DNA from 4 places in the Bacillus sp. JJ1566 genome. Region 3 is predicted to be linked to each of the others. Evidence: riboswitches for the same ligand, from Rfam matches in the RefSeq annotation. Region 3 holds a riboswitch; each other region holds the start of a gene.
What was found. A riboswitch is a leader RNA that binds a small molecule or an ion and turns the genes downstream of it on or off. The one in region 3 is predicted to bind cyclic di-GMP.
Positions count from the first base shown of each region.

Region 1: it holds a riboswitch for cyclic di-GMP, as region 3 does, so the genes downstream of both, V7112_RS05480 (leucine-rich repeat protein) here and V7112_RS14720 (OmpL47-type beta-barrel domain-containing protein) in region 3, are expected to answer to the same signal.
Region 2: it holds a riboswitch for cyclic di-GMP, as region 3 does, so the genes downstream of both, V7112_RS22010 (anti-repressor SinI family protein) here and V7112_RS14720 (OmpL47-type beta-barrel domain-containing protein) in region 3, are expected to answer to the same signal.
Region 4: it holds a riboswitch for cyclic di-GMP, as region 3 does, so the genes downstream of both, V7112_RS12715 (methyl-accepting chemotaxis protein) here and V7112_RS14720 (OmpL47-type beta-barrel domain-containing protein) in region 3, are expected to answer to the same signal.

Region 1 is NZ_JBALOP010000008.1:54,715-62,226, reverse strand. Features, by position in the region: partial or broken gene V7112_RS05480 (leucine-rich repeat protein) at 1-1,272, opposite strand, end outside; cyclic di-GMP riboswitch class I at 1,358-1,444, opposite strand; gene V7112_RS05475 (hypothetical protein) at 1,571-1,675, opposite strand; gene V7112_RS05470 (hypothetical protein) at 1,837-2,193, opposite strand; gene V7112_RS05465 (InlB B-repeat-containing protein) at 3,131-7,512, opposite strand, start outside.
Region 2 is NZ_JBALOP010000066.1:5,296-12,807, reverse strand. Features, by position in the region: gene V7112_RS22045 (aldolase) at 1-47, shown strand, start outside; gene V7112_RS22040 (lasso peptide biosynthesis PqqD family chaperone) at 113-343, shown strand; gene V7112_RS22035 (lasso peptide biosynthesis B2 protein) at 354-851, shown strand; gene V7112_RS22030 (nucleotidyltransferase domain-containing protein) at 829-2,016, shown strand; gene V7112_RS22025 (ABC transporter ATP-binding protein) at 2,031-3,821, shown strand; gene V7112_RS22020 (VanZ family protein) at 3,921-4,379, shown strand; gene V7112_RS22015 (helix-turn-helix domain-containing protein) at 4,430-4,762, opposite strand; gene V7112_RS22010 (anti-repressor SinI family protein) at 4,892-5,032, opposite strand; cyclic di-GMP riboswitch class I at 5,067-5,156, opposite strand; gene V7112_RS22005 (YqhG family protein) at 5,533-6,327, opposite strand; gene V7112_RS22000 (DEAD/DEAH box helicase) at 6,305-7,512, opposite strand, start outside.
Region 3 is NZ_JBALOP010000038.1:48,181-55,692, forward strand. Features, by position in the region: gene V7112_RS14695 (tetratricopeptide repeat-containing glycosyltransferase family 2 protein) at 56-1,117, shown strand; gene fliD (flagellar filament capping protein FliD) at 2,120-3,670, shown strand; gene flaG (flagellar protein FlaG) at 3,838-4,194, shown strand; gene fliS (flagellar export chaperone FliS) at 4,241-4,639, shown strand; gene V7112_RS14715 (flagellar protein FliT) at 4,639-4,989, shown strand; cyclic di-GMP riboswitch class I at 5,139-5,224, shown strand; partial or broken gene V7112_RS14720 (OmpL47-type beta-barrel domain-containing protein) at 5,306-7,512, shown strand, end outside.
Region 4 is NZ_JBALOP010000028.1:64,045-71,556, forward strand. Features, by position in the region: gene V7112_RS12690 (SEC-C metal-binding domain-containing protein) at 1-552, shown strand, start outside; gene V7112_RS12695 (acyltransferase) at 652-1,686, opposite strand; gene V7112_RS12700 (hypothetical protein) at 2,127-2,492, shown strand; gene V7112_RS12705 (hypothetical protein) at 2,622-2,750, shown strand; gene V7112_RS12710 (Gfo/Idh/MocA family protein) at 3,076-4,044, shown strand; cyclic di-GMP riboswitch class I at 4,863-4,949, shown strand; gene V7112_RS12715 (methyl-accepting chemotaxis protein) at 5,035-6,714, shown strand; gene V7112_RS12720 (hypothetical protein) at 6,794-6,943, shown strand; gene V7112_RS12725 (hypothetical protein) at 6,988-7,512, shown strand, end outside.

The sequences.
Region 1 (7,512 bases), on a different contig from region 3:
TTTTTGCCAATTAGTCATCATCGCACCACTACTATTAAGGTAATACCAAGAACCATTTTCCAGCAACCAACCCGTTTTCATAAAACCATCGGTTCCCAAGTAATACCAAGTGCTACCGTCCAGAATCCAACCAGTTTGTTGTATTCCGTCTTCATAATAAACCCACTGACCGTTTTTCAACTCCCATCCATTTTCAATCAAAGCAAAATTCATACCATATTGATCTGCATATTCCTTTGCACCTGATGAGGCATGGCTATAAATTGTTATATTTTTGTTTATTGGTTGAGAATTCTCATGGATTAGAATTCCAGAGCCACCGAATTCAAAAAGATTAATAATTGTATCCTTCCCTTGAATAACCACCTCATGTAGAGTACCGTGTCTAAATAGATAATCATCAATCTTATTAACACTGCTTGGAATAACTAACTTTGTTAATCCTTTTGTAGAAATAAATGCATCGTAACGTATTGATTCTGTTCCTTCTGCAACTTCACCAGAAGCTGTACCAATAATTAATTGTTTACCATCTTTGGTATACATTCCTTTTCCATCGATATCTTTAAAGTTTGGATGATCTGTATCTACCTTAATGGTTTGGAGTGGGTTTTTCCCAAACGCTACAGATGCAAAAGAATTAGTAGGACTAAAGCTTATGTTACTTCCAATTATTAATTCTGAAATTTCGTTATCATAAAAGGCTGCTTTTCCAATATATTTTATGGTACTAGGAAGCTTTATATTGGTTAAGACCATACCTAATAATGCTTGATCACCGATCATTTCCGTTCCCTCATTAATTTGGCCAGACATTGTACCTTGAATTAATACTTTTCCATCCTTCGAATATAAACCTTTTCCATCAATGTCCTTAAAGTAGAGATTATCAGGATCTACCTCAATAGATTCTAAAACGTTTCTAGTAAAAACTGCTTGCCCGAGGCTTTTTACATTACTAGGAATATATACATTCGTGATTTTAACCCCATTAAGAAACCCATTAAATGCAAAATCATCGATTTCAACAACTGCTTTGCCATCAATTTCATTTGGTATGTTGACATTTGTGTCAGTCCCTATGTATCTCGTAATCGTAACCGTGTTATCTCCATTATCTACCCATTCAAACTCCTCGTTGATTGGAGTCGTACCTTGTACCTCTGCTTTCGTTATAGGACTCATGAATTGGAAAGCTCCTATTAAAAATATAGTAAAAAGTAGTGTTAACACCTTTTTACTTGTTGGTTTGATTTCAACTGGTTCTAACATTAAATTATTCCCTCTCTTTTTTCATCATTTTTCACCTATTCACCTGCAAAAAAAAAACACCCTAAAAAGGGCATCACAATTCTTAGCTTGCAACTGGCTGGCAATTCTAAAATCCGAAGTAGCCCCTCTAGCTTTGCGTCCTACTCTTTCAAGTAGTTTGCCATAAAAATAGGTATTTTTAACTATATCTAATAGTATAAACTAAATTGGTAGTTTAGGAAATACCTGGGACAAGGGGACAGGTTCCTCGTCCCACCATATTTTTACAGGGACAAGGGACCTGTCCCTCTGTCCCAATCTAGTTAATCCAAGCTCCATTTGCATTGAATTTATAGCCATTTATAGTAGTATTGGCTGCCATTTGACCGCCACTATAGAAGTAATACCACTTGTTTCCTATCAACTGCCCTCCTTTTATTCCCGTTTATATAACCCGTAAAGAGATGCGGGAAACCCTCCTCGTTCTTTTCAATCAATTTTTTGTTCATTAGTTTCATAATTCTGGGTTAATCCTATCAACCTTACTTTTCTTATTTATCCTCGCACAATAAGCAGTAGTCCACCCTATTCATTTAATGGTCCAGTCACCTCAAGGCAATCTCCACTATACGCGTCAAGCTTAACCATTAGTTCTTCTCCATTTTTAGTTATCAGAGTTATATTGAACTCGCGTTTATTCGTTATTTGATTAAAAAAACCGTTCTTTTGATCAATGGAAAGTTTCTCTGCTTCAATATAGGGCCAATTCATTTCCTTGGATTCTATTCCCAATCTTTTTGGTGGAACAAACAAGCACAAAGCTGCATAATCTGTGGCTTTCTCTGTTGTCATTATTGGCTTTTGGTATTCATATGCAAAATAAATAGTAAGTAAAAATAAAATTCGCAAGCTCTTTTTCTTCCAATCTTTGGCCTTAAACACGCTTCGATCACCCTATCCTATACCATATAAAAATGTAATTCGACAATCCCTCCAAAACTCCTGCACAAATAGCACGTGGGTGCAGGAATTTCAGTGCATGATTCAAGAATTATGATTTTGCGAAACTCGAAGACGATGGAAGGGTACTGGATTTAAAGTTTCAAACGGATATAACAACAGAAGATAAATATGTAATTGCTCTTATGCACGTGTGGCTGCGGCGTTGAAAAAAGCCGAGGAAGTTGCTAGTGATGACAAAGAAAACGTTGAAATTGAAAAAGACACTAATTCTACAGACCTAATGGTGATCTTGAGTACAATGAAAATGGGTAGACGAGGGGGGCGATTTTGAAGGTCAGCCGTCCAATTCCTCGGTCAAAATACGAGGGGATTAGACTCTAGATTTCCACTTAGCAAACGGTACTAGTGACAATCGCTGTAAAATAAGGTCATGGGTGGGGATGTTGGTAAAATCCAGTGACAGTTAACACAATAGTGCCCTTTTACAAAGTTGATTAACAACTTCCTGGTTGTTCCAATAAGCAAATAAACTTACGACATTTAAAATAGCTGGGACAAGGGACCTGTCCCTCTGTCCCTACTTTCCCTTTTTTATTTTGTATGTAATTAATTCTCTTATGAATAAGAAGCCGAGGATGACGATTCGGATTGCTTTAAATAGTCCACCTTTATTTTTGCTCATCTTTTATCTAACCTCCACCCCTTATCATACAGTATTCTAGTCGATAAATAAAAAAGCTCTACCTTGGGTTTTGGAAACATTTGTAGTACCACTGGATTACAGAATTTTTCCTGGGACAAGGGACCTGTCCCCCTGTCCCAAAAAAACCGAAGAGCATGATAATTCTCATGCTCTCCGGTTCATTTAACTAGAATACAATATTTTCCCTGGGACGAGGGACCTGTCCCTCTGTCCCTAAGCTTTCAATCTTCTGTTAACTAGGTAAAACACGGTGCCTAGTAATAGGAGCAGTAAGCCAGCTAGAAGGATGGAGTAGGTATTTGTTGCTGTGATTGGTAGTTTATTAGATTTTTCTCCACCTGTTGCTTTGTCTTTAGCGTTTCCAGCATCCCCTGATTTCTCTGGAGAAAGTTTATCTTTTGGTGTTTCGATTTTTTCTCCGTTTTTAGTTTCATCATTGGATGGATTTGGATCATTTCCTTCAGGATCATTTGGCCCCTGTGGATCTGTTCCCTCGTCTTCGCCTGGTTCTTCAGGGTCTGTAGGGTCTTTTCCTTCTCCATCGTCGTTGCTTTCAAGTTCAAAATTCGCTGTGACAGTCGTTGAATTTGAAGGCATCGTGAAAGTAGTTTCTAAACTAGCTGCGTTCTCAAACGCTCCTCCATCTGAGGTCGACCAGTTTTTAAAGCGATAGCCAGCATCAGGTTTTGCAGTAAGATGGATGACTGCGCCGCTTTCATAATTTCCTTCCGAACCAACCGAAATACTTCCACCTTCAGAAGAAACGAGTTTTAGTGAATAAGTCAATGCTTCATCACTAACGGTTACATCAACCGTTCCAACAAATTCACCATCATATGTTGTTGCAGTAACTTGGGTTGTCCCCAAACCAGTAGCAGTAACCAATCCATTTTGGTCGACGCTTGCCACTCCACCATCGCTTGTTGTCCATTTTACATATGGATTACTAGCATTGAAAGGCTTTATTTCTGCATGGAGTTGGAAACTGGAAGCCTCAGGATCATCTAACACGAGTGCCACCTGTTTTTGAGATATTTCCATCCCCGTTACTCGAACCATTTCAATATCTTCAATAGGTTCGTCACTGATTTCTTTTTCCTTTTCGTCAAACACGACCACCATATCTGAATTGTCGTATTCATTTAAATCAGTCTCGAGCGTTTCAATTTTAAAATAATACTGTTTACTATCACTATTATTAAAATTGACGTTATTTAAATCAATCGAGTATACGTACACATAATCTGTATCGTTCTTCAGCTTTCCGATATCTTTAACATCAAGCACGAGTCCATCGATTGAGTCTTCCATGACCTTGATTGCAACATTGGCAGGTGTAGCTGAATGATTTGACACATTGGCTGTTACAATGATTTTGTCATCGAGTCGATGCTGTTGAAGTGTCAAGGATACATTCGTCAGACCTAAAGTAATCACTTCATGATTGTTAGTCTTATCGCGCTCCTCATTTGCATACACGGAAAAATTGATCTCTGTTTCTTTCGTAATACTCGAAACATTAACGGTTTCTTTTAAGTTAACGGTTTCTCCAGGCTTAATCTGGGTCTCGATGGTTTTCTCTAAGAAAACATCATCTCCAATTTGCATTTTTAGAGTTAGCGTGTTCACTTGATTCTCACCAAGATTGGTCACACTAAATTCAATCGGCTGAGTAGCTCCATCCCGTAAAGCCTCGTTCGCATATACATCATTCAGAAGTGTATCTGCTTTTGGCTCCACATTCGCGAAAATGAAAGAATTCTTCGGATCTTCATTCACATACTGAAGTGCGTTCATGATCATCTTCCAATCTCCATTTTTCATCCGCTCAATATCCATATACTGAATCGTAAAATTCTCACTCTCAAAAAGTGAAATCGGAGCACTCCATCCATCATTCGTTCTTAGAGAAGCGTAAACTGTCGAGCTTCCATCTGCTTCACCATGCCATACAATTGCGGATCTTCCCTCATTTTCCAACAACTGATAGGACGATGTGATGACAGCTTCTTGACCAGAATTTATCTGATTTCTAGTTGCTTTTGCAATATCATATTCAATGACACTTCCGTCTGAATGCCAGTAGAAATGATTATCGTTAAATTTGAGGGCTCTTGCATTTGGATTTTGAGAAATCTGTTTAGCTTTACCATCCTTTATGGTATAAATATCAGAATGGCCTTCCTCAGACTGCACGCTATATGCAATACTCAAATCCTCATCCACGTACCCTGCTGAAAGTTCAGTAATATAGTCTGTCGTTTGGTAAACAACTGTTGGGGTAGACCATTTCCCTTGTGATAACGTGCTTTTCATAATTGAATAGGTTCCTGATTCTCCTAATGGGTCGTTTTCACTATTACTTACCCACACCGACGTAAGATTTTTACCATTAGACGCAAGAGTTGCATACATATCAAGTACCTTGTTATCTGTTACAAACTGTTGATTTTCGAATTTCATCGTTTTATTATTCCATTTAGCAAAACTGATTTCACTGTTTTTAGTGACCTCATCAAGCAAATCTTCCACTTCAGTTTCACTTACCTTAGCTTTAGACTTTTGCCAAACGGCATATAATTCATCCTTATATTCAAATGGCTGGAAGAAAAAGTCCGCTGTTTCACTATCCCAAACTGGTACCGGTTCACTCCATGCATTATTTAGATACATGGAATACATTAGAACGGTATGATTACCAATTTCTCTTGTCGGATCATCGCTATGAAATAGCATGACTAACGTATCATCTACTTTTGCAAATTGAGGAATACTGTTCGGCATAATCCAATCCTGTAACATTTGCAGACCTTCCAAAGCATCCTCATTCAATGGTTGGACCATGTTCAATGAACGTAATCTATCTTGATTGGCACCATTCCAATTTGTTGTTTTTTGTGCATAATCCCGTGAAGTTAACGACATTTCAGATTCAATGATTTCGAAATCTTCACCGGCCATTCTCATTAGGTTCTTGTTATCCCTTGGCCATACTTTAATAGTAGATCTGGCAAGAGTATATTCCCAATCAACTACAAACAACAATTTGGCTTTAATCTTAGCCCAGGTTTCAAAGGCTGCATCGATTTCTGGATAAATCTTAATGTTGAAGCCCGCTCCACCTTCTACACCAACGGTTGCCAAGCCACTAACACCAAGACCTCCACCTAATGCCCCCGTAGGTCTAACTTTTAATTCTCCGGAAGCAAGCATCAATTTTTCTTTTTCATAGGAGTATTCCGTACCAACCTGAGCTGAAATTGAAATTTGTCCTGTAAGATCAAGGTACAGCGGAACTGGACCATATAAAAACTGTTGTGAATACACGGATGTATTACTACCAGTTAGAATCACGCCACCTGCATTTTCAAGAATTTTACCATTCTTGTCTTGTTTCACTTCTATATATCCTACAGCATTAACCTTTGGATTCCAGAACTTTCTTTCGATCGTAAATCCGCCTGAATAACCACCATACGTATTTAGTAATCTATTTAGATCAGACAAACGATCACCATTTTTCTGTGCCTTATCAAAGTCTTTTTTATAAGTATTCCATTCGGTGTCTTTTTTCAATAGGTTATCACGTTTTATCCCTATCGTACCTCTATAAGTTACAGTACCATCATCGTTTACCTTTTTTAATATATCAACAGGTAAAGACGGCGCTTTCAATTTAAAATCACCTGGAAAAATACGAGTGATTAAATCATTGTTTATTGATCCTTGTTGTTCTTCAGCGACAAGGAAACTTTGTATGTTTTCTAAACCCTCTCCATTGTTACCTATATCAGACTCAGGTGCTTCATCAATAAATAGATTGATTGTGATCGGCTCACTAGATACATTATTATCTGATACCATCTTGAGTTTAACTGGCTGCTCCGGATTCAACTGAAGCCCAGGGAATAAAATAAACTCACCTGATATACTCCTTAATTGCTTCCCGGCAGGACCACCTTTTTCCCCTTCTTGGTAAAGATAATACATTCCGCCACTTTCCTCACCCCAGTCACCTGCAACCTTTAGGTGAAGCAAATCTTTGTCACCTTCTATAAAACGAACCGTTTGTGATCGTAAATCAAAGTTGGTCTCCCGATCTTGTACTCTAGTAAAATAAGGTAAACCATCGTTGGCATCTGGTTCTAGGAAGAGAAAACGGGCTGTTCTTTTCTTCAAGTCATACTCTTGTTGAATCGTTCTGTACCCTTCCTTCGAAACAGTAACAAGCCTTTTTTCATAAGGTCCGTCATACCTAACCTTTCCATTTTCATCCGTTATGTATTCGGAGTCTCCAACCTTGACTTGAACACCTGAAATGGCTTGACCCGTTTCTTTCGAAGCAACAACAATATGATGTGAATTGCTATCTAAGTATAGTTCCTCGAGAATTTTTAAATCATTTACACTAATATCGCTGACACGGATGGCATATCTAAACATATCCTCCATAGCCGTTTGTGCGTAGGTACCAGTCACTCCACCTTGGGGATGACTATTGTTTCCACCATAGAGATAGTTGTATTCCCATGTCAGACCAGAAGCGATGACCCTCCCTTTTTCTAAAGGATATTCGATAAGAGTCGGTCTATCTG
Region 2 (7,512 bases), on a different contig from region 3:
TAGCTTCTATGATTTTATCTGCTATTAATGAGGGGGATAATAATTGATTACAGACCCAAACATTTCGTTAAACCAAATAATTGTTCAAAGTAAAGGCAATATCGTAAGTGACATGGGTGGAGAAAAGGTCATGTTAAGTGTTTTAAAAGGAAAATATTATAACCTAGGTGAAATTGGCGGTGCAATATGGGATTTGCTAAGTGAGCCAACCACTGTTGAAAAATTGGTGACTAGTTTACTAGAGACATTTGATGTAGATAGGCAAGAATGTGAGAGCCATGTAAATGAATTTCTGGAACAATTACGTAAGGAAGAACTGATACAATTATCAAACGATATTTAGGGGATTAGCTATGCGCATTATAAAAAAGGTTTTAATATTTTTATTACTAAACTACAAAACCAAGTTACTTTTTATTGAAGCATTCTTTTTGCTGGCTTGGGCCCGTATTTTAAAAGCAATACCTTTTTCAAAAGTAGCACCTTCACTAGGTGAGCCCATGCAAGAAACTTCCTATAAGCGAGTATATGAAAATAATAAAAACCTAAAAAATATATCAAATGCCATTCATATTATGAGTCGTTATACCTTCTGGGAAAGTCAATGTTTAGTGAAGGCAATTGCAGCCATGAAAATGTTGGAGCGAAGAAATATAGATTGTACTCTTTATTTAGGAACTGCAAGAGATGAATTTGGAAAAATGATTGCACATGCATGGTTACGTAGTGGATCATTTTATGTTACGGGAGCAGAAGGCATGGAGAAGTTTACTGTAGTTGGTAAATTTGCGAAAAGGATAAGTACTAATGGTCTTGAAGGAGAAAACAATGGATATCAAAAATCAACTTGATTTTACTAAAATACCGAGGGAAACAAAGTTGCTTTTAGAAATTATCAAGGATGAAAACGAAACTATTCTAACGGATACTCAAAAAGCTTTGTTCAAAAACATAGATTGGGACTTATTTGTGGAATTAGTCCTTCATCATCGAGTGTATCCGTATATCCTTCCCAAAATTGAGAAACTAAAAGATAGGCTAATTCCTGAATACGTAGTACAAAAAATTAATCAATATTATCGACACAACGTCATTAAAATGCTCCAATTATGTGGAGAAATGGAGCAGGTAAGTAAATTATTAATAGAAAACGAGATACATCCTCTATTTTTAAAAGGGCCTGTACTTGCTACGGACTTATATGGTGATTTATCACTCCGTACATCAGGAGATTTAGATGTACTAATCCCAATCGAAGAACTGGAGAAAGCCGAAGAACTAATACTTAATGCTGGTTATGAGAAAAACGAGTACATTCAATCAGTTTTAAATGACTGGAAGTGGAGGCATCATCATTTTACATACTTCCACCCAATAAAAGGCATTAAGTTAGAGATTCATTGGAGATTAAACCCTGCACCTAGTAAGGAACCCAATTTTTTTGACTTATGGAAAAGAAAGAGAATATACTCCACAACAAGCTATCCAGTATATTTTTTAGGAATAGAGGATTTATTTTTATTTCTAGTAACGCATGGAGCAAGGCACGGCTGGTCCCGCCTTCGTTGGCTAGTTGATATTCATCAGTTAGTGAAAAAAGATATAAATTGGTTTACTCTTACCCGTCACTTAAAAAAATTCAAATGTGATCATATCGGTGGACAGGCAATAATTCTTACTACTCAGTTACTAGAAACGAACTTGACTGATGAAATGAAGCCATTAATCTGCAGACAACGTCCATTCCAATTGGCCCAACAAGCTATTTTTTATATTGAAAAAATGGTGCATTTACATACAGCTCCATTACCTCATGATGTATCAACATACCATTCGAAGCATTTAATTTCACTTTTGACTTTTAAACAAAGAATCTTCCAAGTTTTAAGTACATTACACCCTTATTATATAGATGTTGAAACCTTACCCTTACCAAAAAGATTGCATTTCTTATATTTCATATTACGCCCATTTCTCTTGATAAAAAGACGAAAAAAGAAATACTCATTGAATTAATTGGAGGTTTGGAAGTGAATCACATCTTATATTTTTATAAAAAATTGCGTTCATATGCTGGTAAAAAGCTTTATATAAACCTCCTAGCAATGATGTTGATTAGTTTATTAGACGGAATTGCAATTATTATGCTAATTCCTTTATTAAGTGCGAGTGGAATAATGAATATAACTTCTAGCAATTCGTCAATATCATTTGTATTCGAGTACCTAAACAAAATATCAGAAGCGTTAAGTTTTACTGCTATACTTGGGATATTTGTGATGGTCGGGATACTACAAAATTTTATCCAACGTTACCTAACAATTCAAAACACAAAGATACAGCATGGTTTTTTTAGGCAGCTCCGTATCGAAACGTATAGCGCCTTAATGTATTCAAATTGGGACTTTTTCTTAAAACGACGGAAATCCGATATCATTAATTCTTTAACGGCTGAAATAGCCCAGGCGAGTGCTGGAACCAATACGTTTTTACAGTTTATTACAGCCGTTATTTTTACAATTATCCAAGTTGTAATTGCTTTTATCCTATCCCCTAAGATTACGATTTTTGTATTGTTGAGTGGTTTTATTTTATCTCTTTTTTCCTATGTATTTATCAAAAAATCTAGAGCATTAGGGAAACTAAACTGGGAGTTTGGCAAGAGTTATATGGCAGGAATCACAGATAGTTTTAACGGAATAAAAGAAATCAAAAGTAACAATCTAGAAGAGTCGCGTATTCAATGGTATAGCTATATGACAAAACAACTCCATGATGAACAAATTAATTATTCAAAGCTTAAAACACTGTCCCAATTTAATTACAAGGTTGCATCCACAATTCTTATTGCTGTATTTATTTACTTTTCAGTTACTTTTTATCATACCGAAGTTGCGCAACTACTACTAATTATAGCTATTTTTTCAAGGTTATGGCCACGAATCACGGGGATCCAAGCCGGTTTGGAGCAAATGGCTACAGTAACACCTGCATTAAAAGCAGTTATAAGCCTTCAGATGGATTGTTTAAAGGCAAAAGAAATAACAGGGCAGGTTGATCAAAAAACGATAAAGATTGAAAATGGAATTGAATGTAAGAAAGTGTATTTTAGATATAGAGAAAGTGATCAGAAATATGCGCTAAAGGGGATTGATGTGTTCATTCCCTCATACCAAATGACAGCAATTGTTGGGCGGTCTGGTGCTGGAAAAAGTACACTAATTGATTTATTAATGGGCTTAAATCAACAAGAAAATGGTCAGGTTTTACTTGATGGTGTACCTCTATCTGAATCAAACTTGTTATCGCTTAGGCGTTCGATAAGCTATGTTCCACAAGATCCATTTTTGTTTAATGTAAGTATTAGGGAAAACTTAGAAATTCTAAACCAAGATGCTACTGATGAACAACTATGGGAGGCACTTGAGTTTGCTTCTGCAGCAGATTTTGTGCGTAGGCTTCCTCAAGGTCTTGATACACTAATTGGCGACCGGGGAATTCGTCTCTCTGGAGGAGAGCGCCAAAGGATTGTTCTTGCGAGGGCAATATTGCGTAATCCTTCTATATTAGTATTGGATGAAGCTACTAGTGCACTAGACACTGAAAATGAATCAAATATTCAAGAAGCCTTAGAAAAATTAAAAGGGAAAATGACAATCATTGTTATTGCGCATCGTTTGTCAACTATACGAAATGCGGATCAGGTTATTGTATTAGAGCAAGGAGAAGTAATTCAACAAGGTAATTTTAACCAACTTGCGAATGATAAACGAGGAATGTTTAGTCATCTCCTAGGAAAGCAAATGGAAGCTACTTTATAAAATATTTACCTTGAGTGGTCTTTTAATCGAGAAGTTTGGAGAAAATGTTAAAAGTACTTATAGTGAGTATGGTATTTTGAAAAAGAAAGTAGGTATTACATGCTACTCCGAGCTTCTCTAAGGCTTTTACCCGTAATATATATGACGTGGATTTGGTTACAATCAAGTCATTTTAATCCTAGCAAATTAGAAGGGATTCATGTTCAAATTGGTGTACCTATCTATTTATTGTTAGGTGCTGCGCTCGAAATTGGTCATCTGTTTCAGTTTGCGATTTTATACGCATTATTGGTGATGGCTTTCCTGACCTTTGGAAAGTTATCACTTAGGATAGAAATTCTCCTATTTACAATCTCAGTTTTATACGGTGCCCTAGATGAAATCCATCAATACTATGTCCCATTCAGATCTTTTTCGGTAACTGATTTGATAAAAGACACGATTGGTGTCATTGTAGTTTCATATATCATCCACAAAAAATATTTTCATCACCAACAATCAAGGATTAGCAAATTTTTAAGAGGGATAACAGGTCTAAATAAGAATATATCCCTATAAAAAAGCCCTTCAAGAGATGAAGTTTTTTCACTCTTCTGAAGGGCTTTTTATTATTTGTTATTGGTATTCTTCCATTTGTTAAATTCTAAGAACGCTTTAAATTCTTCCTTTGAAACACCGGATTTCATTGCTTCTTGTACTAGTTGGGTCCAATCAGAATCAAGATCTTCTATTTGAACTTCGTGATCCTCTTCATGGAGTAGAGTGTTCACTGATACCCCAAGGACCGCAGAGATTTTCTCTAAAAATTGAATAGAAGGATTTGATTGAAGGTTGCGTTCCATTGAACTTAGATATGATTTAGCAACCCCAGCTCTATCAGCTAATTCAGATAGGGATAATTTTCTTTGCAAACGGTATTGTTTGATACGTTGACCAATCATTAAATCCACCTTCCTCCATTTATGATTATAACATAAAATGAAGAGGTTTGTTTTATATGAAGAACGTTTTTGTCAAAAATATTGTAAGATTAAGTGTTTTACCGAAGTTAGAGTGGGTTTCTCTGTTCTTTATCCAATCAATGAGTCAAGTCCGTCAGCTTTTTCTGCAAAGAACGCTTTGATTTCATTCACACTAATTCCCATATCTAGTGCTTCTAAAATTAGGTCTACCCATTCCTGATCAAGTGTTTCGTTTTCTACTTTTATCATACTTTCCAATACCCTCCCAAAATACATTAGTATTCCAGGCAGTCCAGCCATCATAATTGAAATTTCCAACCTTAGACCTGTGACTTTGCGTCCCTATTTTTCAATAAGTTTGCCTTTGTCTGTTGAAGCTCCGCCGACTGACCTAAAACGATAGTCCATATATGTATAGAACCTTTGTATTACATTTAGAAGTATAATTCATAAAAAACATCTTTTATGTAAAAAACTGTCGATGTCAAAATATTTACAAAATAAAATTAATTGCTTGTTTACTCCCTCGAAAAATGGATACTTTTCACCAATGGTGTAGGAAAAACTCGAAAGATAAGAAAAAAGACCTAGGAATTGTTAACTAAATGGAAGGGAGGGTTAATAAATATCTATTTTACATAAGATTTTTTGTAAAAATTCCAATTAAATGTAAGGTATTTGTCGAACGATTTTTTAAGTAATTTCATAAAAATATGTAACCTACCCCCAAAAATGAGGATAGGCCATTTTTACATTGTATTTTGACATAGATAAAACAATCCGCCATTGATAATTTCGACAAGGATTTTCGGTTCGTATTGGTCCTTGAGTGCTTCTTTTTCAATTTCATAGCTTTCTGGCTTTTCGTCGATTCCTTCATAAAAAGCATCTAACAGGGTTAAATCTTCATCCCAACGTTTTCTTGCTTCATCAGCCCATGCGTGAGTTTGTGATTCCGCATAGCCTCTCACATATTGCTGAAGTCGATTAACACCACTTTGTGGCTTAACCAGTGGTGACATCGTATACGTTAAATCTGGTATTTTTGGAGTGAGTGGCAGCTTTTCCACTTTTTCCTGAAAATCCTCAACAATGATTCCATTAATGAGTTGTAAGCCAAGCGACATCAATACATCACGCTTACGGTCACTCTTATACGAAACCTTCACATTTAACCCAAGCCAAGGGTATAGAGGTGTATTACCTTGGGCACCGGGTGGTTTTTGTTGATACAACCGAATGTAGCTTGCTAGCTTTTTTGTTGATTCAAAAATTTGATGTAAGCGGGGAGCTCCGAAATGGATAAAGTCACCCTTTACATTTTCAGGTGCTTGGTCCCGGTCCGTAATTAATGTTAACTTCATCGGATTCGGTTCTCCACCTGTTTTTTCAACATATGTCCAATAAAAGGGACGGTTCATTAACTGCTTATCTAGATCGATTGTCAACTGAACCGTCATATATCCAGGATGGCGTTCAATAATTTCGCAATGGTTAGATATAAAATATTTCTCTAGAAAATTAACGATTTCCTGTTGCTGCACGCTGCTCACCACCGTTTTGTTCTTCAAAACTGATAATTGAAGTTAAATTCTCCATCTTAATTTTCATCTCACCCTCGCTTCGTGAACGAAGCATGATATCTTGAATATGGTCTTCAATATTTCCAAGATCGAGCCTTGTTAAAATATCATCCAACTGCCCAATGACGCGCTCAAACAGATTAATTTTTTCATATAAAAGCTTTAAAATATGTTCCTCAACCGTGTTTTTCGTTGCGAAATTATAAATATGAACATCCTTTTCTTGACCAAGACGATGAATACGCCCAATTCGTTGCTCAAGCCTCATCGGATTCCAAGGGAGGTCATAGTTGATAATATGATTACAGAATTGCAGGTTAATTCCTTCGCCGCCTGCTTCAGTTGCAATTAACACTTGGACTTTCCCTTTAAACAATTCCCTCATCCAATCCTTTTTTCCACGTTTGAACCCACCACGAAATGGAACCGATGAAATTCCGTTTTGCTGCAGGAACCATTGCAAATACATTTGAGTCGCACGATATTCGGTAAAAATAATGACTTTATCATCAATTTGCTTAATGAGTTCAACCGCTTTTTCAGCCTTTGAGTTTTGGGTGACTTGTTCAACCTTTTTCATGAGTCCCAATACCATATCCGCGGGGGCGGAAGCAGTGCCATCCTCATTCTTTTTCTCAAGCATCTTCTTCAAAGTAAAGTAAACAGCCTCACGACTACTACAAGCTTCTCTTTGTAAGGTTAGAATCGAGAACATACTTGATGCAAATCCTGAAAAGCTAGACCGATAGGCGGAAATCGCGTCATATAGCTCTTGTTCAGTCTCGGAGAACTCAATCGGAACGGTTTCAACCTTTCGTTTTGTCCATTCAATTCCTGTGTCATCACGGCGATTCCGGATCATTACTTTATTGACTAGTTCCTTTAAATGTTCATGATCATTGAGAGAACGGCTCCTTTTCCCGAATAATTCCTCGAAGTTTTCCTGATTACCTAAGTGTCCGGGCTTAAGCAGGGATACAAGATTAAAAATCTCATCAATTCGGTTTTGAATAGGAGTTGCTGTTAATAGCAAGCAAAACTTCTTCTTTAGGTTTTGAACAAACTCATAGTTTTTTGTTTTATTGTTTTTTAGCTTGTGAGCCTCGTCTATGATAATTAAATCGTAATCCTGCTCATATACGATTT
Region 3 (7,512 bases):
GGAGACTCTATTTTTAGAGTCTCTTTATTACTAAATCGTATGGGTGTGGTAACTTTTGGAGTCAATCTCTCTTTGTATGATAGTAAAAAATGAGGAAAAGGTAATTGCACGTTGTTTGGAAAGTGTAATTGGATTAGTAAATGAAATAATAGTAGTTGATACTGGATCAATGGATGAGACAAAGAATATTGCTCAACAGTTTGGTGCAAAAATTTATGATTTTAAATGGAATAATAATTTCTCTAATGCTAGAAATTATGCCTTGGAGCAATCTACATCTAGTTGGAATATAGTATTGGATGCTGATGAATATATTATAAACGATTGTAAAGAAGAACTACTTAAATTTATTAATAATGAAGTAGCAATAGGGAGAATTGAAATAAGGAGTAAATTTATTCAAAATAATGAAGTGAACTATGACAAGGCATTTGTTTCAAGAGTATTTCCAACTGGTCTTACTTACAATGGACGAATACACGAGCAGTTAGTTTCCAAACTACCTAGAAAAAATATTCCAATTGTAGTTGGGCATGACGGATATTATTTAACTGACAAGTCTAATCGTAATATTCCTTTATTGCTTCAAGAAGTAAAGTCGAAACCAAATGATCCATATTATTTATACCAACTAGCAAAAGAATATAGAGGTAATAAGAACTACGACTTGGCAAATCAGTGGTTTGAAAAGAGCTATGCCTTATTAAATGGCAATGAAATATACTACCCTAGTTTAGTTGTTATTTATCTTTATACTTTAAAGGAGGTTGCTGACCTTAATCTTGCAATAAAAATTATCAAAGACAATCAAACACGCCTAGTTCAACTGCCCGATTTTCACTTTATTCGAGCATTGTTATATATGGATCTGGTTTTAAGTGATACCAATAAGTATATTAATCTCTTTCCTGAAATTGAGAAATGTTATTTAAAATGTATCGAGCTAGGTGATAGTGAACACTATGATAGTGTTGTCGGAACTGGTAGTTTTGCTGCTTTATATAATTTAGGTACATTTTATGAAGTGACTGGTCAAATTAATAAAGCTAAAGAATGCTATAGTAGAGCATCAGAATATAATTATAAGCCTGCTATTAATCGATTAGATTCATTGTAATATATAATGAGTGCGGAGAATTGTTGGGGAATTACCTATAAGTATGTATAACTGATTACCATTTCCCACTTCTCAAGCTTATCCTGTTTAGTCTTGCTTATACTGATTAGTAAAGAAAAGACATAGACAATGGGGTGCTGCTGTATGAAACGTTTGAATGTCGTTAATTTCCATGAATGATCTCAGTCGATTTACGTTTGTATGAAAAATAAGAAACCCGGGCAAATATACTCTATCGAATTACATCTGTCCGTCTCGTAATGGAAGTCGCTGAGATTTGTAACTTGCACCGGCAGAAAGCCACTGAATACATCTTTCGTTTTAACGTAAATTTGGTAAGGGACGTCCTTGCTTTTTAACAGAAGAACAACAGATGGAGCTAAAGAAATTTTTTTCACTAGTTTCCCTTCCAAGCATGGATGGGAACGGATGTATCTTGGAATACACCGATTGTCCCTGAATACTTTCATCGCACCTATGACGTGCAAATGATTCAAACTGGTGTATTATGTATGTTTTGGTGTCTCTCTTATCGTTATACACGCCCTATTTATGTGTTAAAAAATGCGAATTCTAAAAAACAAAGCTTGTTTACTCATAAACTAGAATGGATAAAAAATGCCTATAATGAAAATACGATCCTCTTATTATCAGGAAGAGACACACATTCGAGCTTATCAAAGTCTGCATTTGACTTGGTCTCGGCCTGGAACGCAGCGAAAAATTCCTACCTATGGTCATCATGCTTCAATTGTGCTGCTCGAACGGTAGAAGTCGTTACTACCTTGACTTCTTAGCGGAGAAAGAAGCCTCTTTCATGTTTTTAAAACATCTCTTGAAAAGATAATTTTTGCTCACTTCATTCTTATTACCTATTTGAAATTATTCAATCCGTGACGATATAAAGAATATATATATTATATTAAGGCTAAGAGTTAAGAGTATAGTACTTACTATCCAGAGCCTGTAGAACATATAAGTAAAAGATATGGAGGATAAATGATGATTACTAATACAACCATAAGATTTTCAGGTTTAGCCTCTGGCTTGGACACAGAAAGTATGGTAAAGGAGTTAGTTAATGCTCAAAAGCATAGGTTAATTAAATTACAGCAAGCGAAAACGATGAATATGTGGAAAACAGATGCTTATCGAGAAATTAATAGTAAGCTTGCAAGCTTTCGATCTGCAACTGAGAATCTAAGACTTCAAACCCCATTTAATAAACAGACTGCAACAGTAACACAACCTGAAAAATTGGGAGCCACAGTTACAGGATTACCTTCTTCTTCAACTTACACCATAAGTGAAGCTTCTATGGCTAAAGAGGCTAGAGGTGCTTCTGCTAGTTTTAAATTAAACATTGCAGAGGGGGGAGCCCTGGATGAAAATATTTCTTTTGATCTTAATGGAACTCTTGTTACCATTGAAGCTACAGATACAATAGCAACTGCCATTACTAAAATCAATGATGCTGGTGCAGGGGTTACAGCCTCCTACTTTAAAGATGGAGGTTCATTAATTTTAACTAGTACGAATAAAGCAGCAACATCTGAGATCTCTATCACTAATTTAAAAGTAAATGGTGATACAGCTATTTCTGCTAATAAATTAGGGCTCATAAATGGGACAGTTAATGATAGTACAGATAGCTTTTCTTCAAATGGTGTATCTACAGCTAAAGGTTCTGATGCGGTTGCTGCGAAAGTCGTCATAAATGGATTGACTATCAATCCAATAGGGAACAGCTTTACCTTTGATGGAATTAAATTTGATTTGAAGGCAAATATCACAACTGATCAACCTGTGTCTGTTGAAACAAGAAAAGATACAACAGTTGTTTTTGACAGCATTAAAAATTTTGTGGATAAGTACAATGAGCTAATTGCGGAACTTAATGGAAAGATAGTAGAGAAACGCTACAGGGACTTTCCGCCTCTAACAGAAGAACAAAAAAATGAGATGACAGATCGGGAAATTGAGCTCTGGGAAGAAAAAGCTCAAAGCGGGATGTTAAATGGGGATCATACGGTTTCTAGGTTTCTCACGGATTTAAGATCTAGTTTAGGGACTGCTGTTGAAACAGGTGATGCAGGATTTCAGTTTTTATTTGATATTGGCATTACAACAAGTAAAGATTGGCGAGATAATGGCAAGCTAGTAATTGATGAAAAGAAGCTAAACGCAGCTCTAGAAAATAATATGGATAGTGTCATAAAGCTTTTTACTTCAAGTAGTTTGGAAACTGGCACGACTGTATCCAATGTCCAAAAGCATAATGAGAGCGGCTTAGGTATCAGATTATACGATCGGTTAAATTTTGGAATTTCTGAACTAAGTTCTAAGGCAGGTTCTCCTAATCATTCTATTGATGTAAATAGCATGCTGGCCAAAGAATTGAAAAATATTGAAAACGGCATATCTAGAGAAGAGGATCGTTTAGCTCGAGTTGAAGGCCGTTATTGGAGACAGTTCCAAGCAATGGAAGCGGCTTTGCAAAGAGCTAACTCTCAAAGTGGTTGGCTTATGCAACAATTCGGTGGAGGGATGTAAAAAAGCAAAGTGAGGGATATGAAACCCTTCACTTTGCTTTTTTTAGGAACTTAAAAAAACCGTCATATCAAAACCTTTTTAATTTAGGAACTTCTACTAAATGTAAATGAATTATTGCCGATATTAATAATAGATTTGGTTTGTTCAGTCGAAAGGGGAAGACTAGTATGGTAATTAAAGATATTTCCTTTAACTCTTCTGTTTTTAAGAACGCTGATATTTCAAGTAGAAATAATGAATTGATAATTGATCACATACAACCAAAAGAAAATAAACAACTAGAGAACAAAATACTAGTTTCAAAGGAAAGGCTTGAAGAGGTTGTGAATGTGATGAACGACTTTTTATCACCAACCACTACTTCGTTAAAGTTTGAATTACATGAGGAATTACAAAAATATTATGTGAAGATTATTGACACAAATACAAATGAGGTTATTCGGGAAATTCCATCAAAGAAATTGCTGGATATCTATGCTTCAATGACAAATTATTTGGGGCTCTTTTTTGATAATAAAGCTTAAAATTGATTTTCTAGTTTTCTTAGAGGTAAGAAGGAGTGGATGAAAAATGGCTGTGAATAATCCCTATCAAGCGTATCAAAAGAATTCAGTATCAACCGCATCGCCAGGCGAGTTAACGTTAATGCTCTATAACGGTTGTCTTAAATTTATTTCAATGGCCAGAGTTGCGATGGAAGAAAATAATATTAGTGGAAAAAATACAAATTTAATCAAGGCACAAAATATTATCCAAGAACTTATGGTTACATTGAATATGGATAATGAGATTTCAAAACAAATGATGGCAATGTATGATTATATTAAATCATGCCTAATTGAAGCTAACATAAACAATGATCTGCAAATATTAGAAGAAGCAGAGGGATATGTGAAGGAATTTAGAGACACATGGAAGCAAGTTATTCAAGTGAACCGTCAAAAGCAATTTCAAGGTGGACAAGCCTAGTGAACGCACTTTTGTCACTATACCATATAACAAAGGAATTACTGGAGTTAGTGGAACAACCGATTTCGAAAGAGAATCGAGATAGTATTATTGAAAAAATTACTTCTCTCTTAGACTTGAGGGACCGTACAATTAAAGAAATTTCTCCACCCTACACAGATGATGAAAACAAGGTAGGTACCGAAATCGTCCGTATGAACAAAATCATTGATTCCAAATTAGCAGAAATTAAACTCGAGATCCAGACGGATTTAGCCCAATTGAAAAAGAGTAAAGCTACTTCAAAAAAGTATGCTAACCCCTATCAAGTCGGGTCGGCAGATGGAATGTTTTTTGATAAAAGAAAATAGCGTTGATACCGAGTAGTGCAAATGCTACTCGGTTTATTTTATTAGATTTTTCTGTAAAATAAGGATAAATTGACTATAAATAGTAAAATAGACCTTTTCAAAAGAGTAGTATAATAGTATGATAGTAGGTAATGAATAACAAAAAACCAAAGTGAAAAAGGCAAACTATGGGAAATCATAGGACGCAAAGCCAAGGGCCTTACCCACAATAAGTGGATGGTAGCCGGTTGCCACAAGGACTCATAGTCTATCTACCTATGAACCTTGTATGAGGTTCTTTTTCTTTTGGCTTTTTTTAGAAAGGTAGGACTAAAGAATGAAGAAAATTTTAAAAAGAAATGTTACTTTTTTCGCGTTGCTTTTAATGGTTGTTCAATTGTTCTTCCCATTTGGCAATGCACTTGCAAGTGGTAGTATGCTGCCACCAAGCGATATTTCATATCAGGAGGTAACTCCAGATGATATTAAACTCAGTTGGAATTCTGTATATGGCGCAACAGGATACAATATCTACGAAATTACTGAGGGTCGACTCGTTTTACAAGAGAAGGTAAATTCTAATAGCTTTTTAATAAATAATCTTCCTGAGGGTACTTATACCTATGTCATATCGACATTAACTTCGGAAGGTGAGTCTGGACCAAGTGCTCCTATCAGTTTTACTGTTACATATCCAGAGATGGTCACCCCATCCAATCTATCTTACAGGATTAGTAATGGAAACAATGTAGTTCTATCCTGGGATACAGTTAAATATGCGGAAGTCTATAATCTCTATCAGGTTTCCGAGGATGGACAGCTTACGTTACTAGCTTCTCCAACGAAGAAGGATTACACAATTACAAATTTGGCTGAAGGAAATTATCAATATGCTGTTTCCGCAGTTAACACATTATATGGAGATTCACCTACTTCAGCACCTATCATAGCTGAGGTGGTTCATCCAATGATGGTAACACCAAGCAACTTCAAATACTCAATTTCAAATGGGAATGACGTTACCTTTAGTTGGGGGTCGGTCCCTTTTACAACAGAATATAGACTTTATAAAATTACCGAAAATGGCAAAGAGCTTGTTGGAACAACAACTAATACGTCTATTAGACTGTCAAATGTTTCAGCAGGAAGCTATAAGTATGAAGTTCAGGCATTCAGTGACCGCTTTGGCGAATCCGTCGGTGGAGAAGGATTAACTGTCGTTTTGGATGAAATCACGATGGAGGCACCGGCCAATTTTTCATATCAATTATTAAATCTTAATGATATAAGGCTAACTTGGAATAGTGTTCCAAATGCCAAAGAATATAAAATCTATCAAATCATTGATGGTGAAAAACTATTAAAAAGTACAGTCTCAAATACTTCCATCACATACTCAAAGGCGGAAGCCGGGGATTATGAATTTGAAATTCATTCATACAATGATCGTTTTGGAGAATCAGTACAGGGTGCAAGAGTTTCATTAACGATTGATCACGTTGAAATGCAGTCACCAGGCAAAGTAACCTCCTATGTTAAAAATGGTAACGATGTTGTGGTGGAATGGGAACCAACTTCAAATACAACCAATTATTATGTTTACCAAGTGAAAGATGACGGGTCTAAGGTAAGAGTAAAGACAGTAACAAGTCCTTCGACAATCACTACTATTACAAATATGGCAGAGGGCAATTACAAATATGTAGTCCATTCCTATTCATCTCGATTTGGCGAGTCATTAGAGGGAACTGAAACAATCATTTCAGTTATTCACCCTGAAATGTCTGCACCTACTAATGTTACGAAGACAATTAAGAGTGAGACATCATTTAGTCTAGAATGGGATGCAGTGGAATATGCAACAACCTATAAGATTTATCAGATTGAAAATGAAGAAAAAGTTCTCAAGGCAACTACGAGTAGTACGAATAGAACCTTCTCGAATATGGCTGCTGGGGAATACGCTTATGAGATTTACTCTGTTTCTTCCAAATTTGGTGAATCTAAAATAGGTGCTCAAATAATTGTTACAGTAGAGGGACTGACAATTAAAGCACCAACAGATCCCAAGTTTGAAATCAGAAATGGAAACGATATTTTTCTTTCATGGACGGTTGCAGAGAACGCAACAAATTACAATGTATATCAGGTTATCGATGGAGAAAAGGTCTTTTTAAAAAATACAAGTTCAAAAACATTAACTATATCGAACCAACATGAAGGTGACTATCATTTCGTTGTTCATTCAAACTCTACGATTCATGGCGAATCGAAGTTTGGGGCCGAGATTTTAGTAAACTTAGTGCATCCAGAAATGGAGAAGCCGGCAAGTCTTAGCTATGTGTTGTCAAATGGAAATGATATTAAACTTTCGTGGGAAAAGGCAGATTATGCTGATTCTTATAATGTTTATGAGGTAATAGGTGTCAAAAAGGAACTCGTTAAAAAAGATATTACTTCAAATGTATATCAAATAAGTAATGTCAATGAAGGAAACCACATATATTTCGTTCAATCCGTAAGTAAACGTTTTGGGGAATCAGT
Region 4 (7,512 bases), on a different contig from region 3:
GCTGGAGCGAACTCTATCTTTTTCCCGACGTTTCTGGAGTTGCCAACGGAATTTGCAGCAGAAATGCGAAAGATGATTCTTGACCTCTTTGAAAAAAGTGGCGAGACGAATCCGGTTGATTTTATGTCACATGATTTTATCAACGTATTCATGGTTTTTATGTTTGGAAAGGATTCCGTATCCGCAGAGGATTACGAATGGAAATCGCCAAAACAGCAAGAGGTAGCGGAAATGTTTCAGGTTCGGATGAAGGAGTACGATTACGAAGAAGAAATTATCGGAATTGGACTTACATTGTGGCATAAATATTGTGAGCGTAAAAACCCGAGGATTATCAAAACGGGAATATATGAAGCGGCATTGGTGTATATGATGGAATTAATTTATCCATACGAGGGCACTTCCACCCAAGAAGAGCTTGCCGAGGAATTTGATGTGTCACCAAGCAGCATCTCGACAAAATTCAAGGAGCTAGAAAAAGTCCTTTACGAGGAAATTGAAAAATACAAAGCCCTTGTCGATAATGATGAATTTGATGAGCACTTATTTTAAGGAATAAACCAACTCTACTTGAACCAACAAAAAGCAGCGAGAGAAAAAGCATGTTTTCCCCTCGCTGCTTTACTATTTTAGTGGCGTTATAGGCATCCATTATGGGATGATTTTCTTTATAACTGGAATTCGTCTAATGATTATTACAGCTATTAAACTGATGGTAATCACTATAGCCACATTTAGTGGAATTGAAATGATTGGATGCAAATTGTAGTAGATTTTATTAAAAATGGATTCCATAAAGAGTGACATCACCAATATATGGATAAGGTAAATACCGAAACTAGTTTGATTTATCCATTGAAATAGCATTGGAATTGGCTTTGAAAGACTTTCTTCTCTAGATTTAAATAGAATAAACACTCCTACTGATACAAGAAATACATTAGGTGAATGGTATTCATACCAAAATTCACTAAGCGCCCCACCAGCGGATTTCGTGTATATATATGTAAGACTAAAGGTAGCGAACAAGCCAATAATTGCACCTATATAAGATGAAATTTGTAATTTCCTAGAAATTGTATATGTTGATAAATAGTATCCTAGGATAAAGTATCCAACATAGTTCATTACAAAATATAATTCAAGATTTATTTTAATTCCAAACAAGTAATCCGTCGTTTTAGAAAACACTGAAATAATGAACCATAGTAGGAGAAAATACTGTATGTCTCTTTTGGAGGCATGCCTTGTCAGAATTTTCAATAGTGGTGTCACTAAATAGAGACCCAGGATCATGTACATAAACCATAAATGATAACTAATAGAATTTGATAAGAACATAGAGCCGAATTCTGTAGCAGAAAGAGTAAAGTGCCCTCGATATACCTGGTAAAAATAATAAATAAGACTCCAGCTTAATAATGGAACGAAAATTTTCCCGATTCGTTTTTGCATAAACTCCTTATAAGTTAATGTCTTATCATTACGAAGAAGGAGTGCACCACTTATCATGACGAATATCGGTACAGAGCATCTCGATAAGGATTCGAAAAGATTGCCAACTAACCAATATGATTGAGGATGATTGTAAAGATTTTCTGCAACAGTCCATGCAGAAACATGTATAGTTACCACGCCGATGATTGCGAAAATCCGCAGCCAGTCCAGGAAAAAGTATCGTTTCAAATTCCTTCTACCTCCAATAATTGTTTCTTTCTAGGTTTCAAAATTAATAGTATACACAAAACCTTCTAGCGTCAAAAGAAAATGTGAGAATTTTTTTAAATGATTTAATGGGGATGTATCCTTCTTTTTGGATTAACATTAGGCTTCGTGACCTTCCACTCTAAAACAATTCATAATAAGGTTTCCTTACTTGAAATTAATATAAAAACCCATACCTCCATTTTGGTTAAAATATCACCTTTTTCCATCTATTTTATGCAAAACTGTTTAAGAACTGCCGCTTAACCTGGTAATGTGAAATTCACCATAAATACACTCATGTTCAATTGGGTAAATAGAACTACCTATCCGCCTAATGGCTCATTTTTACAGAAAATAAAGGAATTTGTCGGATTCCTGTGTAATTTGTAGAAATGAAGCTACGAAAGGGAGGATATAGAATGAAGAAAATGGTCAAGGTTTTAGGAATTGTGCTTGTGCTGTTGATGCTTGCCCTGCCTGGAAATTCTGTTTTTGCACATGAGGATGATGAATGCGAGTGCATCGATCTCGTCGGAGCGGAGCGTAATAAAGTGGTATCAAATATATTAAAATCGAACGAGTTTAAGATAGTGAAATCAGAGAAAATGAGTGAGGGCTATGAGTTTGCTGGAGCTGATAAGGTGATGGCTGTCAAAATGCCGGCACCAGGGGATATCTTTTATACAATGGTTGCTATGCCGTTTGTAAACGAAAAAGGGGAATTGTTGTTTGCGGTCTTTGCGGATGGAATTCATATGGGGGATGGCCCGCCTCCAGCACATTAAATGGTTTTTAAACCCCTAACAGCTGAGTTAGGGGTTTTGTCATAAAATTGTAACGATTTTCCTTTGCAAAATTTGTTGGATAGTGTAAAATGGATTTTAATTGGAAAATAAGATTGGTAGGTAAAAAGTATGAGTGCCGAACAACTTTTAAACATTATGATAGATATTCAGAAAAAAGTAGAAGGAACAGCTTCTATAACAACAGAAGAGGTCATGCAGGATCTCATTGGTAGATTGAAAGAGTGTCAATCTGTTTAAGTTCAAAAACCAGAAAGTCGAAGTCAGAGGGGAAACTCTGGCTTTTTTGTGTTTCTATAAAATTAAAGCCCTTTCAAAATCTGTAAAAATATGAGAATATAGAGTTGTTCGGCTGTACTCCCCTACTTCTACAAGTGGGGGATTCTTGTATAAGAATGAACAATTTTCATAATATCTCCGGCGGAAGCCAGAGATTTTTAGAGGAAATTATCGAGCATGAACTGGCACTGAGCGCTTTTGCAGGGTAATTACGAGTAGAATCATGATAAACAATTGGGCGCAAATACCCACGGCGCGTTTGATTTAGTAAATAGGAGGAACTCTGATGACAAAGGTACGATTTGGTGTTTTATCTACAGCAAAAATTGCGAGAAATACATTGATTCCAGCCATGGAACGCGCGCATAATGCGGAGGTCGTGGCTGTTGCGAGTGAAAGCGGGAAGGCCAAGGATTTTGCGGCAGAGTTAGGCATCCCTAAAGCTTATGATTCATACACGGATTTATTGAATGATCCTGAAATTGATGCAGTATACATTCCACTTCCAAATCAGCTACATAAACAATGGGCGATAGAAGCTGCACAGCACGGTAAGCATGTGCTTTGTGAAAAGCCAGCTGCGTTGACATCACAAGACGTGGAAGAAATGGCGGCAGCCTTTAAAGCAAATAATGTGATTTTTATGGAAGCGTTCATGTATCAATTCCATCCACAGCATAACCGTGTGAAGGAAATCATTACATCAGGTGAAATCGGTGATGTGAAGCTGATTCGTTCGACGTTCTCTTTTCTTCATGATTTAAATTCAGGCAGCATAAAGATGCAAAAGGATCTTGGCGGCGGAGTGCTTTACGATGTGGGCTGCTACTGCATTCATGCAAGTCGCTTGATTACGGGCGAAGAGCCGGTTGAAGTAAAGGCAACAGCGAATCTACATCCGACACATGATGTTGATATTACTGCAGCAGGTACATTGAAGTTCGAAAGTGGTGTAATTGCGAATTTTGATGTGAGCTTAGAGCAACCATTTAATGCATCTTATGAAGTTATTGGTACAAAAGGTTCTATTCTAGCAAAGCATGCTTTCCGTCCGGATAACGAAGGTGGGAACGGCGTACTAGTTGTAACCGGAGAGGCTGGACAGCGTGAAGAAACGGTTCAGGGTGACCAGTACAAGCTTCAGGTGGAGCATTTTGCGGAAAGTGTCCTATCCAATAAACAACCGATGTACAGTGTGGAAGAAACATTGAAAAATATGCGTGTGATTGAACAGGCTCTTGCGTCTGCTCGCTAACTTTATTCAGCAGAAGTCCCAACTTCCGTAAGTGGGGATGGAATGTATAAGAGTCTCATCATTCAGTGGAGTATTCAAACCATGGCTGAATAAAGTTAAAGCCTCCGGCGGAGACATGCGATTTTCAAAGGAATCTTTTCAAGCAAAGATCAAAGATTAAAAACGCCACGTCTTGTGGCAACGTCGTGTGGGCCTAAAAAATCTGTGAGCAAATACGCCAATGCGCATTTGAATAAAAGTCAGCCTTCGGGTTGGCTTTTTTTGTTTTTAAGGAAACTATAAAATCCTACCTTGTGGATAACTTATTACGTTGTTTAGCTACATCCAGCTCCAGCGCCTAGCCCCTCGAGGTCACAAGCCAATCTGTCAAGAAGGTTAAAGTGCAACCTTCTAGCCATCTTATCTTGTGCTTGTCGGGACTGTTCAAGGAGCTTGCGCTTTTGTTCTTTCTTCCTCTTTTGCCGGCAATTCCTTCCCTCCAAATCTAGTAAAACTTTTTCTATCAAAAATGTATATCTATCAAAATTGCGGCAATACTAGATTACTAGAGCGGGACGGAGGGACAGGTCCCTCGTCCCAAATGGGACAAGGGACCTGTCCTTGTGACCCAGAAACGGAACCGTCCCCGTGGTTCCTATAAATGGAGGGATTTTAGGATGAAAACGAGTGTTGAGTTACCAGAGGTGTTACCGGCGAGTAAGGATGATTTTTTTAAGTTATTGTTAGATTTAGTAGTAAAAAAGTAATAGGGTTCGTGGTGTGAAGTATTGTTCAAAGGTGAAAAAACTTATATACTAGTGGGTAGAAAATCATATATTTGAAGAAAAGGGCAAACTTTCTGAAAGGGTGTGGCCCAGAAGCATAGGGTCTACCGTACACTGTACTATGATCGCCTGTCTACAAAAGTATCAAGCGTTTAGGCCAATCAATAGAATTGGCTTTATTTTTTTGCCTTGTTTTTCAATATTCAACAAGAAAGAGGTATCATAGATGAAAAGTATTCGCATGCGATTATTTGCTAGTTTTTTTACGATAATAATTCTTTGTATAGGCTTATCAGCCTATAATTATTTTGCAGTGTCCAGTATGAATCAAAAGACGGATCACATGGTGTCTGAGGAACTCACTGTTTTACTAGAATATGATAGTTTGAAATACAATATTGCTCAGAGCATTGCGTTGGCTCGTGGGTTTGTACTGTATGGGGAATCTTCCTATAGAAACGATTATGATATCTATTCTGTGGAATATGATTTAACCAGTCGAAAGTTAAGTGCGATGAAGATCAAAGAGGTCGAGGAACTTTTACGCGAGACGAAAAAATGGCGTGACATGATTAAAGAGTATGTGTTTATTCCTTATGAAAGTGGCAATGCCGAGCTTGCGAAGCATAATCTGCAGACCCACATCCAGCCGGCTGCAAGGAGCTTAATGGATCAAGTTGAAAACCTTTCGAATCAGCGAGAAAGACAGATTGTCCAGGCTGGTGAGGACGTTGTTAACTACGGTGAGAAGGCGAACATCGTTGGGCTTGTGGTATCCGTAGTTGCGATTATTTTAGGAACAATTATTTCGATTGTTACCTCCGAAGTGATTTCAAGACCAGTGAAACATGTGGCGTATCGTATGAAGGCGATTTCGAATGGTGAGCTTCAGGCAGAGCCTATTAAAACAAAGCTCAAGGATGAAATAGGCCAGCTTGTAACGGCGGTCAATGGTATGAATGAAAACCTAAGAGGCATGGTCAAGCAAATGGCTGTTGTTTCCGATAATGTGACCGGCCAGAGTGAGGAATTGACCCAATATGCGGATGAGGTCATGGCTGGCAGTCAGCAAATCGCCGTCACGATGGAAGAACTCTCACGCGGTTCAGAGGACCAGGCAACATCGTCCACCATTTTAATTGAAAAAATGTCCGATTTCTCACAGGAAATCATGCAGGTTGCAGTGAAGGGCGATGACATTAAAGACCATTCACAAGGGATGCTAACACTAACAAATGATGGAAATGCCTATATGGAAACATCGATTCAACAGATGAACAGCATCCATGAAAAAATGAAACAGTCCCATGCGATGGTGGTTGGGCTGGATAACAAAACTAATGAAATTACGAAGCTTGTGAATGTGATTCAAGAAATTGCAGGACAAACGAATCTTTTAGCATTGAACGCAGCGATTGAGGCTGCTCGCGCAGGTGAACATGGAAAAGGCTTCGCCGTAGTCGCCGACGAGGTGCGAAAGCTTGCTGAACAGGTTGGAAAATCCGTCTCTGAAATTACGTTGATTGTAAAAGATATTCAAATTGAATCTAAGCAGGTCGTTCAATCCTTGGATGACGGCTACCAATCTGTTGAAGAAGGTACCGCGCAAATCCAAACAACCGGTAAAACATTCAATGAGTTAAAGCAGAAAATCGCTGATATCGGCACCCAAATTGAGGCAATGTCCGGCTCCCTCTACGGTGTGCTTGATGACACAAGAGAGATCAGTGGAGCCATCGAAGGTATTGCTGCGGTGGCGGAAGAATCGGCAGCAGGCGTCGAGGAAGTATCGGCAACTGCCCAACAATCCAGCAGTTCAATGGAAGAAGTCGCAAAAAGCGCCAAACAACTCGAAGAAAACGCCGGTGAACTAAACACATTAATCCAGAGATTTAAGCTGGAATAATGGGACAGAGGGACAGGTCCCTTGTCCCAGCTGGGACGAAGGACCTGTCCCCGTGTCCCAGAAGAGGAGGTACCCATACGTGTTAAATATCGGAGACATTCTTTTTCAGTTATTTGCACTTCTCGTTCCACTTAGTTTTGTTACGATTCTCGTCTATGTGGTGCGTTTTTCAAAGCGTGTCAAACGATTAGAAGAAAAGATAGATGAAATTTCAAAAAAGGTAGAGTAGGCTTGGGAGATAATCTCAAGTCTTTCTTTTTAGGGGGCCTCATTGTGATCAAAACATTAAGGGAGTTTGCAGCAGCTATTGGTGATCGAAAAATCGTTTGGGGTGTTGGCGGGTCACTTTTATTAAGCGTTCACGGGCTTGTTCAGCACCCAAACGATATTGACTTGCTGGTGAAAGAGGAGGACGCTGTGGATCTCAATGAGATTCTTGCAGGGCTAGGAACGCCCATTGAGGCGGAATCTAAACTGCCTTTTAAAACGAGCCATTTTGCGAAATTCAACGTTGGCGGTATTCAAGTCGATAGCATGGGCGGATTTGCGATTGAACATAATGAAGGGGTTTTTCGGTTGCCTTTTGATGAGGATTCGGTTGTGGGGAGTTTTGAGGAGATACCTATAAGTTCGCTTGAGGACTGGTATGTTTTGTATTGGTTAATCCCGAACAAACAAGAGAAAGCGATTCTGATTGAAAATCATTTTAAAAAGAATCGCGTGAAGCATCCAGGGTTGCTTGTGCGTGCTCTGAACCAGCCACTGCCTCATGAGATTAGAGAAAAAGTGGTAAAATTG